One region of the Lutimonas vermicola genome, then DNA from elsewhere that is predicted to be linked to it. Evidence: riboswitches for the same ligand, from Rfam matches in the RefSeq annotation. Region 1 holds a riboswitch; the other holds the start of a gene.
The links. Region 1 has a riboswitch for S-adenosylmethionine ahead of thrA (bifunctional aspartate kinase/homoserine dehydrogenase I). Riboswitches for the same ligand answer to the same signal wherever they lie in the genome.

Region 1 (7,580 bases):
TCTTTTTGTTTCTCCTCTTTTGTAATGGTCTTTACTCTTGGTTTGAAATAGTACCATAGTTTCAGTAGTTTAGTGCTTGAGACAAGTCATCTACAATATCTGAAATATTTTCCAATCCTATTGATACTCTTATCAGTCCGTCCGTTATGCCAACAACCGCTCTTTCTTCAACAGAGAGTTTGCTGTGTGTTGAAGACGCAGGATGTGTTACAATTGTTCTCGTATCCCCAAGATTGGCAGATAACGAACACATTTTGATCCTGTTCAGAAAATTACGCCCAGCTTCTATTCCTCCTTTTACTTCAAAGGCCACAATATTTCCTCCTTTTTTCATTTGCTTCACGGCAATAGCATATTGCGGATGTGTTTTGAGAAAAGGATACCTGACAGACGACACCCGCTGATGTTTTTCAAGAAATTCAGCCACCGCCAGTGCATTTTCACAATGCCTGTCAACCCTTACGGCTAAAGTTTCAAGGCTTTTAGACAATATCCATGAATTAAAAGGCGACAAGGATGGCCCTGTGTTTCTTGAAAATAAATAGATTTCCCTGATGAGATCAGCCCTTCCCACCGTTACGCCTCCGAGTACACGTCCCTGTCCATCGATCAGTTTGGTTGCCGAGTGCACTACCAGGTCTGCTCCGTATTGAATGGGTTGTTGCAGATAAGGCGTGGCAAAACAGTTATCTATAACCAATAAAATGCCGTGCTTTTTTGTGATGTGCCCTAAATACTCCAGATCCAGTATCTCCAGCCCGGGATTCGTGGGTGTTTCCGCATAGAGTATTTTGGTATTGGGCTGTATCAAAGACTCAATATCATTGGCTTCACTGATATTAAAATAAGTGGTTTCAATACCCCATTTCGGAAAGAACCTGGTAAACAGGGCATGGGTTGAACCGAATACCGAACGAGCCGAAAGAATATGGTCTCCACTGCTCAACAAAGCACCAAAGGTTGAAAATATAGCAGACATTCCAGAGGCAAAGGCGTATCCGCTTTCTGCGCCTTCCATGGCTACAATCTTATTGACAAACTCGGTATTATTCGGATTCGAAAACCTGCTGTAGATATTTTTTTCCTTTTCTTCGGCAAAAGAAGCTCTCATATCTTCAGCATCATCAAATACAAAGCTCGACGTCACATACATGGCACTTGTATGCTCTCCAAAGCCCGATCGTTCTATTTGATTTCTGATTGCATCTGTCTCAAATTCTCTTTTTTTATCCATAGTATCATGTCACAGCTTATACTTTATTCTTGAAACAAAAATCTAAACTGCTTTTTCTGTTAATCTTAAAATATCTCCAAATACACCTCTGGCAGTGACCTTGGCCCCTGCTCCTGCTCCTTGAATTACCAGGGGCCTTGCCCCGTATGATTCGGTATAAATTTCAAATATCGAATCAGATCCCTGAACCTGCCCCAGGGAACTATCCTTAGAAACAGAGACCAGCTTTACCTCCAGCTCTCCCTTGTCTTTAGAAAGATCTCCTGCCAATACCCCCACATACCGCAAAACATGGTCAGCCTCCTGCCCGTCCTTTGTTTTTTGATACTGCTCATCAAGCTCAGGCAATCTACCCAAAAAATCAGCCGCATTACCTTGTCTTAATGTTTCGGGAATCAAATTTTGAATAGAAACATCTTCCAGTTCATTTTCAAGATCCAGTTCCCTTGCCAGGATCAGTAATTTTCTGGCCACATCATTTCCACTGAGATCCTCCCTTGGATCAGGCTCAGTAAATCCCTGATCAACTGCCTCTTGCAGGATCTCACTGAATTTTTTATCCTGTTCTGAAAAATTATTGAACAAATAACTTAAAGACCCTGAAAAAACACCATTGATTCTGGTGATATTTTCACCAGAATGATGTAATAACTTTATGGTATCCACAAGGGGTAAACCTGCTCCCACATTGGTCTCGTACAGGTAGTTCTTCTCGTTTCTCTTAAGTGAGCTTCGCAGTTCCTTATAAAAAGAAAAGTCAACTGTATTGGCAACCTTGTTAGAAGACACCAGGTCAAATCCATTCTCAACCAATGGAATATAATTCTTGATAAAATCCCTGCTGGCAGTATTATCCACGGCTATCAGGTTTTCGAGATGTTGGCTCTTGGCGAAACCGATAACATCGTTTATGGTAAAACCTGATTTGTCTTGTCCCAGTAATTGCTTTTCCCAGTCAGTTCCTACGCCATCTTTATCCAAAAGGAGTTGTTTCGAATTGCTCAGGGCAAAAATATTGATATTGATATTTCTTCTTTTTAGGATATCCTGCTTGCTGTGAAGAATTTGTTCAATCAAGGTTCCTCCGACCAATCCAACACCAAAAATAGCCACATTGATATTGGTAGAAACACCAAAGATCTGGCCGTGAATGACGTTTACCGCTTTGTTGAGATCCTTCTCTTCAAGTACGAGGCAAATATTGTCTCCGGTAACCGTATTGTTGATCAGTAAAGGTTTTATTTTGTTTATAGAGAGCGCATTATACGATCTGTGGAAGTTTGAGAGATTCTGTCCGATAATTGACACTATTGACAAATCATCCTTGACATAAATCCTGTTGACATCCTTCATTTTTATATCCAGGGCAAATTCCTGTTCAAGGATTTCCTTGGCGCGTTGTGCGTCATTCGATCCTACCACGAATCCGATACCTCTTTCAGATGATCCCTGAGAAATAATATTTACATTGATCCCCCCTTTGCCAAGCGCCGTGAAAATTCTGGCATCGACCCCGATTTTTCCAAGCAAGCCTCGTCCTTCCAAATTGATCAGTGATACATTATTTTGAACAGTAACCGATCTGATTCCCTTGCTGGTGGCATGTGATTTGATAAGGGTTCCTTGGTTTTCTTTATCAAAAGTGTTTAATAAACGTAAGGGAATGTTCTTTTCAACCAAGGGGATAATGGTCTTGGCATGTAAAATATTTGCCCCAAAACTGGCCAGCTCATTGGCCTCCTGATAAGTAAGTTCCTCAATCATCTGCGCATTGGAAACAAGATCGGGGTTGGCTGTATAAATTCCATTCACATGGGTGTAGTTCTCCAATTCTTTTGCATCGAGAAAATTGGCAATCAAAGAAGCCGAATAATTGCTGCCGTTTCTGCCCAAAGTAGTTGTTTCTCCTTTACTGTTGGAAGCGATAAACCCTGTTACCAGTTGGAGCTCATGCCCATTCTTGCCAAAGTGTTTCTTTACGTTCTCCTTAGACACATCCTCCAGGATTAAGGCCTCCCCAAAATTACTGTCGGTTTTCAATAAGGTTCTGGAGTCCAAAGCATTTGCCGGAATTCCTTCCAAATTCAACAAATGACTGAGTAATTTAACCGATAAGACTTCTCCCTGTGCCAAAACCCGGTCCTTTATTTTGAGGCTGTAATCGCCAAGCAAGGCCACGCCTTCAAAGATCTGATCCAATAAGTTGAACTCATGTTCCATATCCATTTCTGGTGCCGGGGCCTTTTGATAGGTCTTGAAATCTTCAAAATCCTCCTTATACGGCTCTCCTGATTTTGCTTTCTCAAGAATGATTTCGAGCCTGTCGGTAGAATCACCTCTGGCTGAAAGTACCACTGTAAAATTCTCTTCTTCTTTTACTTTATTACTGATGATATCGATGACCCTCCTGAGCCCTTCACCATTGGCCAGCGATCTTCCCCCAAATTTTAAAACCTTCATCTCCTTCTTCTTCAGGCTTCTGGTCTTGGGCTGTGTAAAAACAGGGCTAAGGATTTTTTCAAGTTGTTCAAATTCAATTAAAAATGCATCGTGCCCGTGTATAGATTTGATTTCCTGATAACTGTTCTCCACACCCGCTTCATTCAGGAGTTTTTGAGTTTCCTTGTTCTCTTTAGGCACAAAAAAGAAATCGGAATCAACCCCTACCTGAAAAACCTTTGCCTTGATCTGGCTCGCCACCTGATTAAAAGTCCCCCTGTTTCGCGTAATATCGACCGAACTCAACAGATGGTTCATCATTTTATATGTGGGCAGTGAAAACCTGCTTTCCAGTTTTTGACCGTGATGTAACAACCAGCTTTCGGTGTTGAAATTCCCCTGTTCTTCATTCCTGGTCCTGTTGAACTTCTCTTTGAAAGAATCGGCAGTCCTGTAAAACAACATGGCCATCATTCTGGCATCGTGCACAGGTTTGCTTGAATTCGACAATATCTGTTGCTGGGTTTTATTATGCGCCAAAATCCAGTCGGAGGCTTTCCAGTCTGAGGCAACAGGGATCAAATGGGTTATAAGATCAGGAAACAGCACGGCCATTTCCCAGGCAATTCCACCCCCCAGGGATCCGCCAATGGCAGCGTATAATTTATGAACTCCTATTTCTTGCAGTCCAATGCCAAACAACCGGGCAATATCTCTGGCCGTAAAATCTTCATAGTTATCGATACGATTTGCTTCCACATCGTCATACCCGTTTCCCGGAATGTTAAAACCAATTACGGTATATTTACTCGTATCGATGAGCCGACCCAATCCAATCAGTGAGTTCCACCATCCCTCATCGCCGGCAACGTTTGAATTGCCTGTAAGGGCATGATTGACCAACACAATGGGGGCATTGCCCAAAGGCTGTCCGAATAACTGATATGACAGCGCAAACTCAGGATAGAAATATCCCGATTCCGTGGTAAAATTTTCCAGGTTTATATAATGCAAGTGCTTTGACTTCTTCACTATTTCAACAATTGTGTTTTGATCCAAACATCATATGGATCAGATTAATGTATTACTTGTAAGAAATTGCGATAAAAAAAGGAAAAGGTATCAGTTCAAATGGTCATGAGTTATCTTTCCTAATGGGTAGAATGTAGCACCTTCTTTTACCTGTCTTGACAATTAAAAGGGTTGCTAAGGCTTCAACGGGTCTAATCCCTCCGCCTTTCTTTATAACAATATCTTATTTTAATGAACTTTGTGCAAAGAAACATAATATTTCAATTCTGTACAAGAGTCCGGATGTAAAACTTACCAACCCATAAAATGGGCCGGTAAGTTTATTTCTTTATAAACTTTTAAAGGCATTCTCCAGGTCTGCCTTCAGATCATCTATGTTTTCTATCCCTACCGACAACCTGATCAGGTCTTGTGACACCCCGGCATCAGCTTGCTGCTCTATCGTAAGTTGCTGATGGGTTGTGCTTGCGGGATGTATGATCAATGACTTGGTATCGCCAATATTGGCCAGGAGTGAAAATATTTCAGTGGCATCTGTAAACTTCTTTGCTGCTTCAAATCCACCTTCAATTCCAAAAGTTACAATGCCGCTTTGACCTTTAGGCAAATATTTGTCGGCCAAGTCCTTGTAGGGGCTACTGTCTAAACCTGGATAATTTACCCAGGCTACTTCCTTTCTGTTTTCAAGCCATTTGGCCAGATCCAGCGCATTTTCACTGTGTTGTTTGATCCTTACAGGCAATGTTTCCAGGCCCTGTATGATCTGAAAAGCATTAAAAGGGCTCATTGCCCCTCCAAAATCACGCAAGCCTTCAAGGATAAGTTTAAACGTATATGATGCATTGCCAAGCGCCTCGTGATATACGAGTCCATGATATCCTGCTGAGGGCTCTGTAAATTCAGGAAAGTTACCGTTTGCCCAGTCAAAATTACCTGCATCAATGATCACACCACCCAGAGAATTACCCTGTCCGCCAATGTATTTTGTCAGTGAATGAATCACAATATCTGCCCCGAATTTAATTGGGTTTAAAAGAGCCGGTGTCGCGACGGTATTATCAACAATAAACGGGACTTTAGCCGCTTTAGCCTCTCTGGATATACCTTCAAGATCAAGAACATCCAGTTTCGGGTTCCCCAGAGACTCCACAAAAAAGGCTCTTGTATTTTCCTTTACCGCTCTTCCAAAGCTTTCCGGATCAGAGGCATCCACAAAAGTTGTGCTGATTCCTAATCTCGGCAAGGTGACATTCAAGAGGTTATAAGTGCCTCCATAAAGACTGCTTGAAGCAACAATATGGTCTCCTGCTTTTAAAAGGGTTAACAAACCCGTTGAGATGGCTGCTGTTCCCGAAGCAAAAACCACTGCACCTATACCGCCTTCAATGGCCGCCAATCTCTTTTGCAAGATGTCATTTGTAGGGTTATTTAAACGGGTATAGATAAAACCCAGTTCTGCAAGGGAAAATAAATTGGCCGCATGATCTGTATTATCAAACACATAGGAGGTTGACTGGTAAATGGGTACGGCCCTGGTTCCTAAGGTCTGTGTGGTATCATGTCCGGCATGTAATGCTTTTGTTGCTAGCTTTTGATCGCTCATAATAAATGGTATTAATTTTTAGTGTATTATCTGTAAAAAATTGTCCTTTTTAGTTAGGTATTGCCAAGGGGACACAAAAATAAGCTATTTTTCATCAACGTAAATGGCAATACCTTATCATTTTTTTAAAAGCATTCATAGTGCGTATTTTATAAATTAAACATATTTGTTTCTGTTTGGATCAAAAAAAAAACCCCTGAATGAATTCAGAGGTTTTGTATTTATGATCAATTAAATTTATAGCATAAAAATCCTCTGCACCTGATCGTGCATCATCATTTTAACCATATTTAAGTTGTTGTTTTTCATTTTTTGTCTCAGGCAAATATAGAAATTAATTTTAAATACCAAATTATTTTAACTCAGCATGTCCAAAACTCACAGAAAAGTCAACGCACCATACCACGACATATTTATAGGTGCTCAAATCGGTACTGGCCGGAATAGCATAGTTAAAATCTCCTTCAATCCCTTTGAGGTCACCCAGGTTCACAAAATCTTTTGAATCGACCTCTATTGACAAATACAACAGTAATTTTGGACCACCATCTGTTTTAAAATTTGTTAGAGACAAGGTTGATTTATCAGAACTTACAGAACTGGAACCACTTGTTGGATGCGCATCACTTACAAAATCCCCCTTTAGTTCTTCGCTGGAGTTCCCTCCCGAATTCATCACCTTATCCGTTATTTCTCCATCACTTGAATTATATCCTGCCAACAAGAACAAACTCATGAACAGCATCATTATATCTTTCATAGAATTTAGATTTGATCAAATCTGTCGACATAATCCATAATCCTTAAAAAAAAATTAATTTGACGAAATCATGATTTTTTAATTTTTATTTTCCTTATTTTTGTGGCATATAATTCTGAGGAAAAATTTGAACTGATTGCAACCTCTATAAAAAATGCTAAAGCAGTAACTACTACTTTAGCTTCACAGGTCATCAATTCTTCTTTCTCATCTAAAACCGACAATTATGTCTTATTTATTTACGTCTGAATCTGTGTCTGAAGGACATCCTGATAAAGTGGCCGATCAAATCTCTGACAACCTGTTAGATAACTTTTTAGCATTTGATCCAAACGCAAAAGTGGCTTGTGAAACCTTGGTGACTACCGGCCAGGTTGTTTTGGCAGGTGAAGTAAAAACCACTACCTATATTGATGCTCCTATCATCGCCAGGGAAACCATAAAGAAAATTGGCTATACCAAAGGTGAGTATAAGTTTGAAGGAGAAAGTTGCGGGGTCATTTCGCTGATCC
Region 2 (7,580 bases), on a different contig from region 1:
TGTCGAAGATCTTTTGGGCTTCTTCCTTTATTTTAGCGTCTGACCAGTCTTTATGTTGTTTTCGTAAGTACCTTAGGGTACTGTCATTTATTTCTAATTTTATCATATGTTATAGGGATTATAATTAGTTGCATACCGTTTAAAGATATTAAAATGTAATTAAGTATAGATGATATTCATCAAAGTATTATATACCCTTATGAGGGTATTTTTTAAAACATAAACTTGTTCGTTCACGATTTAAAATAGGATTCTTTTTCTAAGCTTCTTTTCCCACCACGTAAATTATAAGCCCTACCTGATTCTCCGGATGGGCTTCGCCATCAACCCATTGTACGCGGGCTTCAAAACAGTTGATGCCTACCATTAAGAGTTTGGCGATCGATTTGTTCATGCCCCTGGGGATAAAACCGAGCTTGTGTTCTTTGTAATAGATTTCAACCGCATACTTGTCATAATGGTTGGTAGGGTCCTGTTTCAATTGTAATTCTGTGCCGATTTTGAGTTTCTCGAAGGCAAGCACGCCATCGTAAAAACTGAATCCGGCCAAATGGCAATGCAGAAAATGTATCTTTTTCATACTAAGGGGATTTTAAGTTCATGTGTAAAATAATCTCCCACAACGTCAGGACATGTCGCTTTAATGATTAACTTTAAAATTCAATCACTTACCATGTCAAAATACCTGCAGTTCAGACGTTATCAGTTTATCATTGAAAAGTTAAAAAGCAAAGCCTTTACGTCATTTGAAGAAATCAACGAAACGCTTGACCAGCACGATATCAGGATCACCAAAAGAACCCTGCAACGCGACTTGCAGACTATTCGCAATGAATTCCTGATCGAGATACCCTATGACCGCAAACACAATGGCTATTATATTGATTATGAAGAAAGCCTTTTGGAAGACATCGAATCATTTGTGCACTTTTTGGAGATCGTCAACACGGCTGATCTTTTGGTCAACAACCTGGAAGAAGGAAAGAACAACCTGCGCCATATTTCGTTCGACAGTATCGGAAACCTGAGAGGGATACATATCCTGAAACCGGTACTTCAGGCCATCAGGGATCAAAGCGTGATCACTTTTGATCATTTGAGTTACCAGACCGGGGATATTACCCGGTACAGCATCAAGCCTTACGGGCTCAGGGAATCACTCAACAGGTGGTATGTGGTGGGCATAGCCCACGGTGAAGATGACTTTTGGAAATTCGGCATCGACCGCATCAAGAATTTAAACATCACGACCGAAACCTTTGTACGCGATCCCAATAAAGACCCGCATAAAATCTTTGAGCAGGTGATAGGGGTAGAGATCAGTGATAAAGAACTGCAGCCGGTGATACTGTCCTTTGATCCACAGCAAGGCAAATATATCAAGTCTCTAAAATTACACCGCTCACAAAAAATACTCCTTGACAACAAAGAAGAAGTGAGGATTGAAATCAAAGTCAAACCCAATTTTGAACTGATTCAAAATATATTGATGCACGGGAGCCTTGTAACGGTTTTAGAACCTGAATGGCTGGTGACTAAAATTAAGCGCATATTACATAGTGCGTTGAGAAAATACAACGAATAAAGATCGAACAACGACATGGAATGGCGGTTATACATGTTATATTATAGGAGTTAAATAAAAGATCTATGAAATTCTACGTAAAAGTATTTGACAACAACCATCATTGGGACGAATCTTCAGCCTATAAACATGGCAGTTATGACACCTATGAAGAAGCTGTGAATGAGGCAAAAAAAATCATCAGAGAATTTCTTTCAGGCGAATGCAGATTCGGATCAAAGGTAGATGATCTTATGGGAAGTTATATGATGTACGGTGAAGAGCCAGTTATTTTTCCTAACGAACCACCAGACGGCAAGACTTTTTCTCCTCGTGATTTTGCCGAAGAATACGCAAATGAAATATGTAAATACACTTAAATGAAGATACTATATATCGATATGGACAATGTCCTGGTTGACTTTCGTTCTGCCTTGACTAGAGTGGATCCGGCGCTGTTAAAGCAATTTGAAAAAGACAAAGATGAAATCCCGGGTATATTTTCACTAATGGACCCTATGCCAGGCGCCATTGAGGCTGTAACCTTTTTGCATCAGCATTTTGACCTGTATATTCTGTCAACGGCTCCCTGGGAAAACCCCTCAGCATGGAGAGATAAATTAGTATGGATCAAAGAGCATTTACCTGAAATCGCTTATAAGAAATTGATCCTTTCTCATCACAAGAACTTAAATAAAGGCGATTATATCATCGATGACAGAACCAAAAGAGGAGTTGATCAATTTGAAGGAGAACATATCCATTTTGGAGAAGACGGCAACTTTAAATCCTGGAAAGAAGTTGTGGACTATCTGGTAAGAAAAGAAGGGATTAAGTTGATTTAAGATTTAACCTGCCTGCCGGCAGGCAGGGATTGGAGATTTGAGATATAAGAAGTGAACTCCTCAACGGAATTATTGATTGGATCGAATTGGCCTATTTTGTTTTTCGTCTTGCATCCTGATAATTTTAGCAAGGACGAAGCAATAGCTCTCAAAGCGCAGCGGCTTGGGCTATGGCGGAGTAAAAATTATCAGAGAGATGCACAGAAAAACAAAATCAGCCTTGATCTTTTCGTTCTTTTGCATCAAGGCAAAAGGACAGAGAAGAATATCTTACGAATTTCCCAATCGACTAAAAACAAAATAAATTATACATATTTCTAAAAAGAAAAAACAAACTATCTTTACCCCATCATTAAGAGTCCTAACAGACAGCAACCGAGTGTAACACCACGGTGCTTTTACAATGAGCCTTAACAAAGGAAAAATGTTACCAAAACATTCCAATTGCTTTTTGTGCTCCTAATGATATAAGTCTAATGATTAAAACTTTATATCATGAAAAACGAAAAACCATTACCCATCCAATTGTATGAAAAGTACATGGAGCAATTCGATCAAAAAACCGATCAGGAAATCATTGAAGCTTTTAATGCAGAAGCAGGAAACTGTGGCTGGGGAACCGCCAGAGCAAGTTATCTTGGAGCGCTCCATAAACAATTGGATAAAAGGGAGTTTGACTATTCTGAAATAGGGGATAAGGGAAGTATGTCAATCAAATCTAAGATCAAACTCGAAGGAAAAGTCATCAAAACCATTACAGATCCGCCAGACATCAATCCGAATAACGGGTTATGGAACATCATTCCTGATAAGAATGAACCCAAGGGGTATAGGGTGGAGAGGATTTGTTGATTTGAGATTTAATACCATTCCTGTTGGCGTGGCAGGTTGAAGTGGGGTTTTGATTTCAGATTGGAGAATGTTGATTTGAGATTGGAGATTTCAGATTTAAGATTTAAGAAGTGGTTTTTGAATGTCGAATTCCACTCCTGTCGGCGTGGCAGGTCGAACAGGGAACTTTTAAATGATTTGAGATTTAAGATTGAAGATTTGAGATATAAGAAGTGGGTTTTTGAATATCGAACAGGGAATATTGAATTTCGAATTGTTCTGCCAAACCAAAATTATTAATTTGACTGAGGCTTTTACGTCAGTGTATGTTAAAAAGCGCGTTATAAATTTTTGAAGCCTTGGAAAAAATTTAGCGCTTTTTAAACGGTTTTTAGGCGTTCGATAGAAAAGCCTAAAAAACACCTCGTAAAAGCTACCTCCTTTTTTTTGGTTCGTTTTTTTTGGAGGAGCAAAAAAAATGAATAAAACATATTATTTCACATATTCTCCGGACTCACAGGCGCAGGAACCACATTTTCAACCGGGTTTATGCTTTTTAAATAAGTATATATGGCATGAACGTCTTCATCCTTTAAAATGGAAAAACCTGGCCATGGCATTGGCGGTAACAGCATACGGCCATTTTCCATACCTTTCGATTTTCCTTGGGTCAGCGCTCTTTTAAATTGCGCTTCGGTCCAGTTTCCGATCCCAGTTTCATGCGGGGTCAAATTACCCGCAAAAGACACTCCCCAGGGTCCGGCGGCACCGGTAAGATCAGGATATAGCATAGGGAAACCTTGTTTGATCAATTCATTGTCAAATTTTACAACGGGCCTGTCTGAAGGATAACCAGACAACATGAGTTCGGGAATGATCTCCGGACCCATTTCTCCCATCCTTTTTGGTGAATGACAGTCATGACATCCCATGATACCCACAAGATATTCTCCATGAGCAATGACATCTTCTTCAGAGGGCTCAGGACTTTCAGCAACTACTTCAGGAGCAGTTGAAGGCTCCTTTTTACAGGATAAAATCAATAAGGGTAAAAAGGCGACAAGAGCCATAGTAAACAGGTGAGTTTTAGCTTTCATATTGATGAATTTAAATAGTTTTGATAAGCTCTAATTTAGCATAAATAGGAGGGAGTCATGCATAGAATAGGACGAAAAGGCCGGATAATTGTCCCAAGCCTGCTTATTTTTTACCGAATCAAACAGGGAGGGGGGAGTTGGGTTTTGATTTGAGATTTCAGATTGGAGAGTTTTGATTTGAGATTTCAGAAGTGCTTTTGAATACCACTCCTACCGGCGTGGCAGGTCGAACAGGATTTCAGATTTCAGATTGGAGATTTGAGATTTAAGAAGTGGTTTTTGAATATCGAATGTCGAACAAGGAACTTTTAAATGATTTGAGATTTAAGATTGGAGATTTGAGATTTAAGAAGTATTCATGCATTAGCTCCGCTGAATCACTGTCCGCCGTCAGGCAGGTTCGATTTCAAGCATTGTAGCATTGCATCATTGTAGCATTGAATATCGAATGTCGAACAAGGAACTCTGAATTTTGAAGTTTTTGTCTTAAACTCAAATCAATGATTAAATCGTAAACGGCCTATTTTGTTTTTCGTCTTGCATCCTGATAATTTTGGCAGGGGAGAAGCAATAGCCCTCAAAGCGCAGCGGCTTGGGCTATGGTGGAGTAAAAATTATCAGAGAGATGCACAGAAAATCAAAATCAGCCTTGAATTTTTGGCTCTTTTACTCATCCATTTTCTATTTGTATTAAGGAATTCGTGAATTCGCTATCGCTTCATTTGTTTCAAGACAAAAGAGTAAAGAAGAATATTTCACGAACATTTCTTTAAAAACAAAAAAAACAATATATCACCCCATTAACTCCCCTGAATCTCCCCCTCCAGCAACAGCAAATTAAGCTCTAGATATTCCTTGATATTTATATATTCACTCATTAAATAGATGATATTCAATGCATGAAAATCAACCAGGTTTTCAAATTCCTTGGACCTCATAAAAACCTCATAATTGGTTGGAAAAAGGGAGGTTTCTGTAATGTTCAACCGGGTCTTTTCGCTGATCCTTTTGGGAACGGGCACATTTTTAAGGTTGATCTTGTCATTTAAATAGATCACAAGCACATTAAAGCTATGGTCATTGGCAATTTTAATATCTTTTTTGGCATCGTTCAGCATACCCGACCAGTCTGAGATATTCGCTTTTAATTCCTGGTTTTGAATGATGTCGAGTTTACCTGAATTGATAATTTCATCCAATGTACCCGTAGACGGGTCATAGGTGCTGTAATTGATCATATTGCCGATCAAACTATCCAATTCAGCATTCGTATAGCCTGAAGCATTGGGCCCGATCAAAGACAATAACTTTTTACTTGAATCAAAAGCTACCTGGGAAGTAGCCATGACAAAGTTGAGATTTTCAAGATTATTTGAAAAAGTCTTATGCAGGCCCTTTAGCACAGATTGTTCCTGGCGCTTTTCTATCCGGTCATTGTTCCAGGTATTGATCTGCAAGGCAATCAATATGCCAATCACCACAAGTACGATTTCACCAATCGCATAGCGGGCATATTTCAAAGGCTTATTATCATCTGCCATTTTTTTTCTGATTTTTCTGAAGAATGGAATCATTGATTTGTTGGTTGCGTGATAAATATAAGGAAAGATATTTATGTAATGCTACAATGCTTCAATGCTTCAATGTTTTATGTAAGCGTTGTGGCATTTTTAAAATTGAATATCGAATGTCGAATGTCGAACTCTGAATTTCGAATTTTTCTGCCAAACCAAAATTATTAATTTGACTGAGGCTTTTACGTCAGTGTATGTTAAAAAGCGCGTTAAGAATTTTTGAAGCCTTGGAAAAAATTTAGCGCTTTTTAAACGGTTTTTAGGCGTTCGATAGAAAAGACTAAAAAACACCTCGTAAAAGCAACCTCCTTTTTTGGTTCTTTTTTGGAGGAGCAAAAAAGGAACAGAATATAATATCTTACGAATTGTTCTAAAGAAAAAGATCATATTAAGAATCTATTCTTTCAATCCTTGCATCAATCTTTTCCAATAATTCCCTTGACGGTTTTAGTGTTCTTTTAAGGTTATCTCTAAGTTGAACCTGAACATCTAAATAAATACCCAATGATAAACCGAAGGTTTCATTTTCTTTTAAGGCTTCAAAATCTCGTGGATGAGCTGTTGGACCAGAATTGGTAAAAAATGTAAATTCCTTTCGTAAATAACCGAGCATATAATTATAAAAATCATCCCTGATCTCCCTTAAACTATATTTCAAGCGATTAATAGAATAATCGTAATAATTACTGATCTCAAATCGTAAGGATTCATCATTAATTAATTGACTTCCGGAAGATTTTAAAGATTCATAGGCACCTGTATGAAAGTACATGTTGTCATATACCATAGTCCATCCAAAATGAGAATTGAGAGAGTCGTGATAGCTGTTATCGTTTGAGAAACTTTTTAAAATAATTTTAGAAGATCTGATGCGATGATTGACACTTATTAAAGTACTATCCATTTCCTGTATATCTGCTTCAATATTTTTTTTTAACTCGGTAAGCATGACGAATTCTACCCTTTTAGCTTTCTGTTCTTCTTTCCAGGTATTGATCTGCAAGGCAATCAAGATCCCTATTACCACAAGTACGATTTCACCAATAGCGTATCTTGCATATTTCCAGGGCCTGTTATCATCTGCCATTTTTTTTCTGATTTTTCTGAAGAATGGAATCATTGTATTTCATTGTTGATTAGCGCTATAATATTGTTGATTTCTTGCAGATTCGAATCAGCTAAGGTCACATAAACGCCGGTTTCTGTATCAAGAAATTCAATGTGAGTATAGAATTTCAATGAAGTTATCTGATCCCAGGAACGGATTTTTTGCGCATTCTTGTCAAAATACTCTTTTCGCTCCCATGCTATTTTCTCCACTCTTTGATCATAGATTTCACCATTGTAGACCAATCTTTTATAATAATGATTATACAAATTCATAATCATGTATTTCAAGTCATCATTTTGAAGGTTTTCAATTTTCCCCGCAGAAAGACCAGAATCATATACTCCTGAGGTAGGAAAGAAAGTCCGGTTTCCTGAGATGATATAATGGAAAAGGGAATCGATCAATGGTTTTTTTGAAGGGTTTGGAACCTTTAGAATTTCCATGATCTCAGCAGATGCTTCTTTTTTTGTTTTTTGAAATTCAACTACTTCGGTTAATTGCTGACGGTCATTTTGAAGTTCATTTCTCAGATCGTTAAGGAATTGTTGTTCCCATTTT

Region 2: linked by a shared signal. The riboswitch ahead of AABB81_RS02915 (hypothetical protein) and the one ahead of thrA (bifunctional aspartate kinase/homoserine dehydrogenase I) in region 1 are both predicted to bind S-adenosylmethionine.

Annotation. Positions count from the first base shown of each region.
Region 1 covers NZ_JBCDNA010000002.1:987,098-994,677, forward strand. The annotation lists gene AABB81_RS11705 (DUF2061 domain-containing protein) at 1-57, opposite strand, end outside; gene AABB81_RS11710 (trans-sulfuration enzyme family protein) at 62-1,234, opposite strand; gene thrA (bifunctional aspartate kinase/homoserine dehydrogenase I) at 1,277-4,708, opposite strand; SAM riboswitch class I at 4,813-4,924, opposite strand; gene AABB81_RS11720 (O-acetylhomoserine aminocarboxypropyltransferase/cysteine synthase family protein) at 5,034-6,308, opposite strand; gene AABB81_RS11725 (DM13 domain-containing protein) at 6,661-7,068, opposite strand; gene AABB81_RS11730 (hypothetical protein) at 7,137-7,292, opposite strand; gene metK (methionine adenosyltransferase) at 7,295-7,580, shown strand, end outside.
Region 2 covers NZ_JBCDNA010000001.1:629,670-637,249, reverse strand. The annotation lists gene AABB81_RS02940 (hypothetical protein) at 1-106, opposite strand, end outside; gene AABB81_RS02935 (HIRAN domain-containing protein) at 260-580, opposite strand; gene AABB81_RS02930 (helix-turn-helix transcriptional regulator) at 674-1,585, shown strand; gene AABB81_RS02925 (hypothetical protein) at 1,651-1,944, shown strand; gene AABB81_RS02920 (5' nucleotidase, NT5C type) at 1,945-2,409, shown strand; SAM-I-IV-variant riboswitch at 2,754-2,845, shown strand; gene AABB81_RS02915 (hypothetical protein) at 2,905-3,261, shown strand; gene AABB81_RS02910 (c-type cytochrome) at 3,738-4,337, opposite strand; gene AABB81_RS02905 (DUF6090 family protein) at 5,138-5,878, opposite strand; gene AABB81_RS02900 (DUF6090 family protein) at 6,300-6,998, opposite strand; gene AABB81_RS02895 (DUF6090 family protein) at 7,028-7,580, opposite strand, start outside.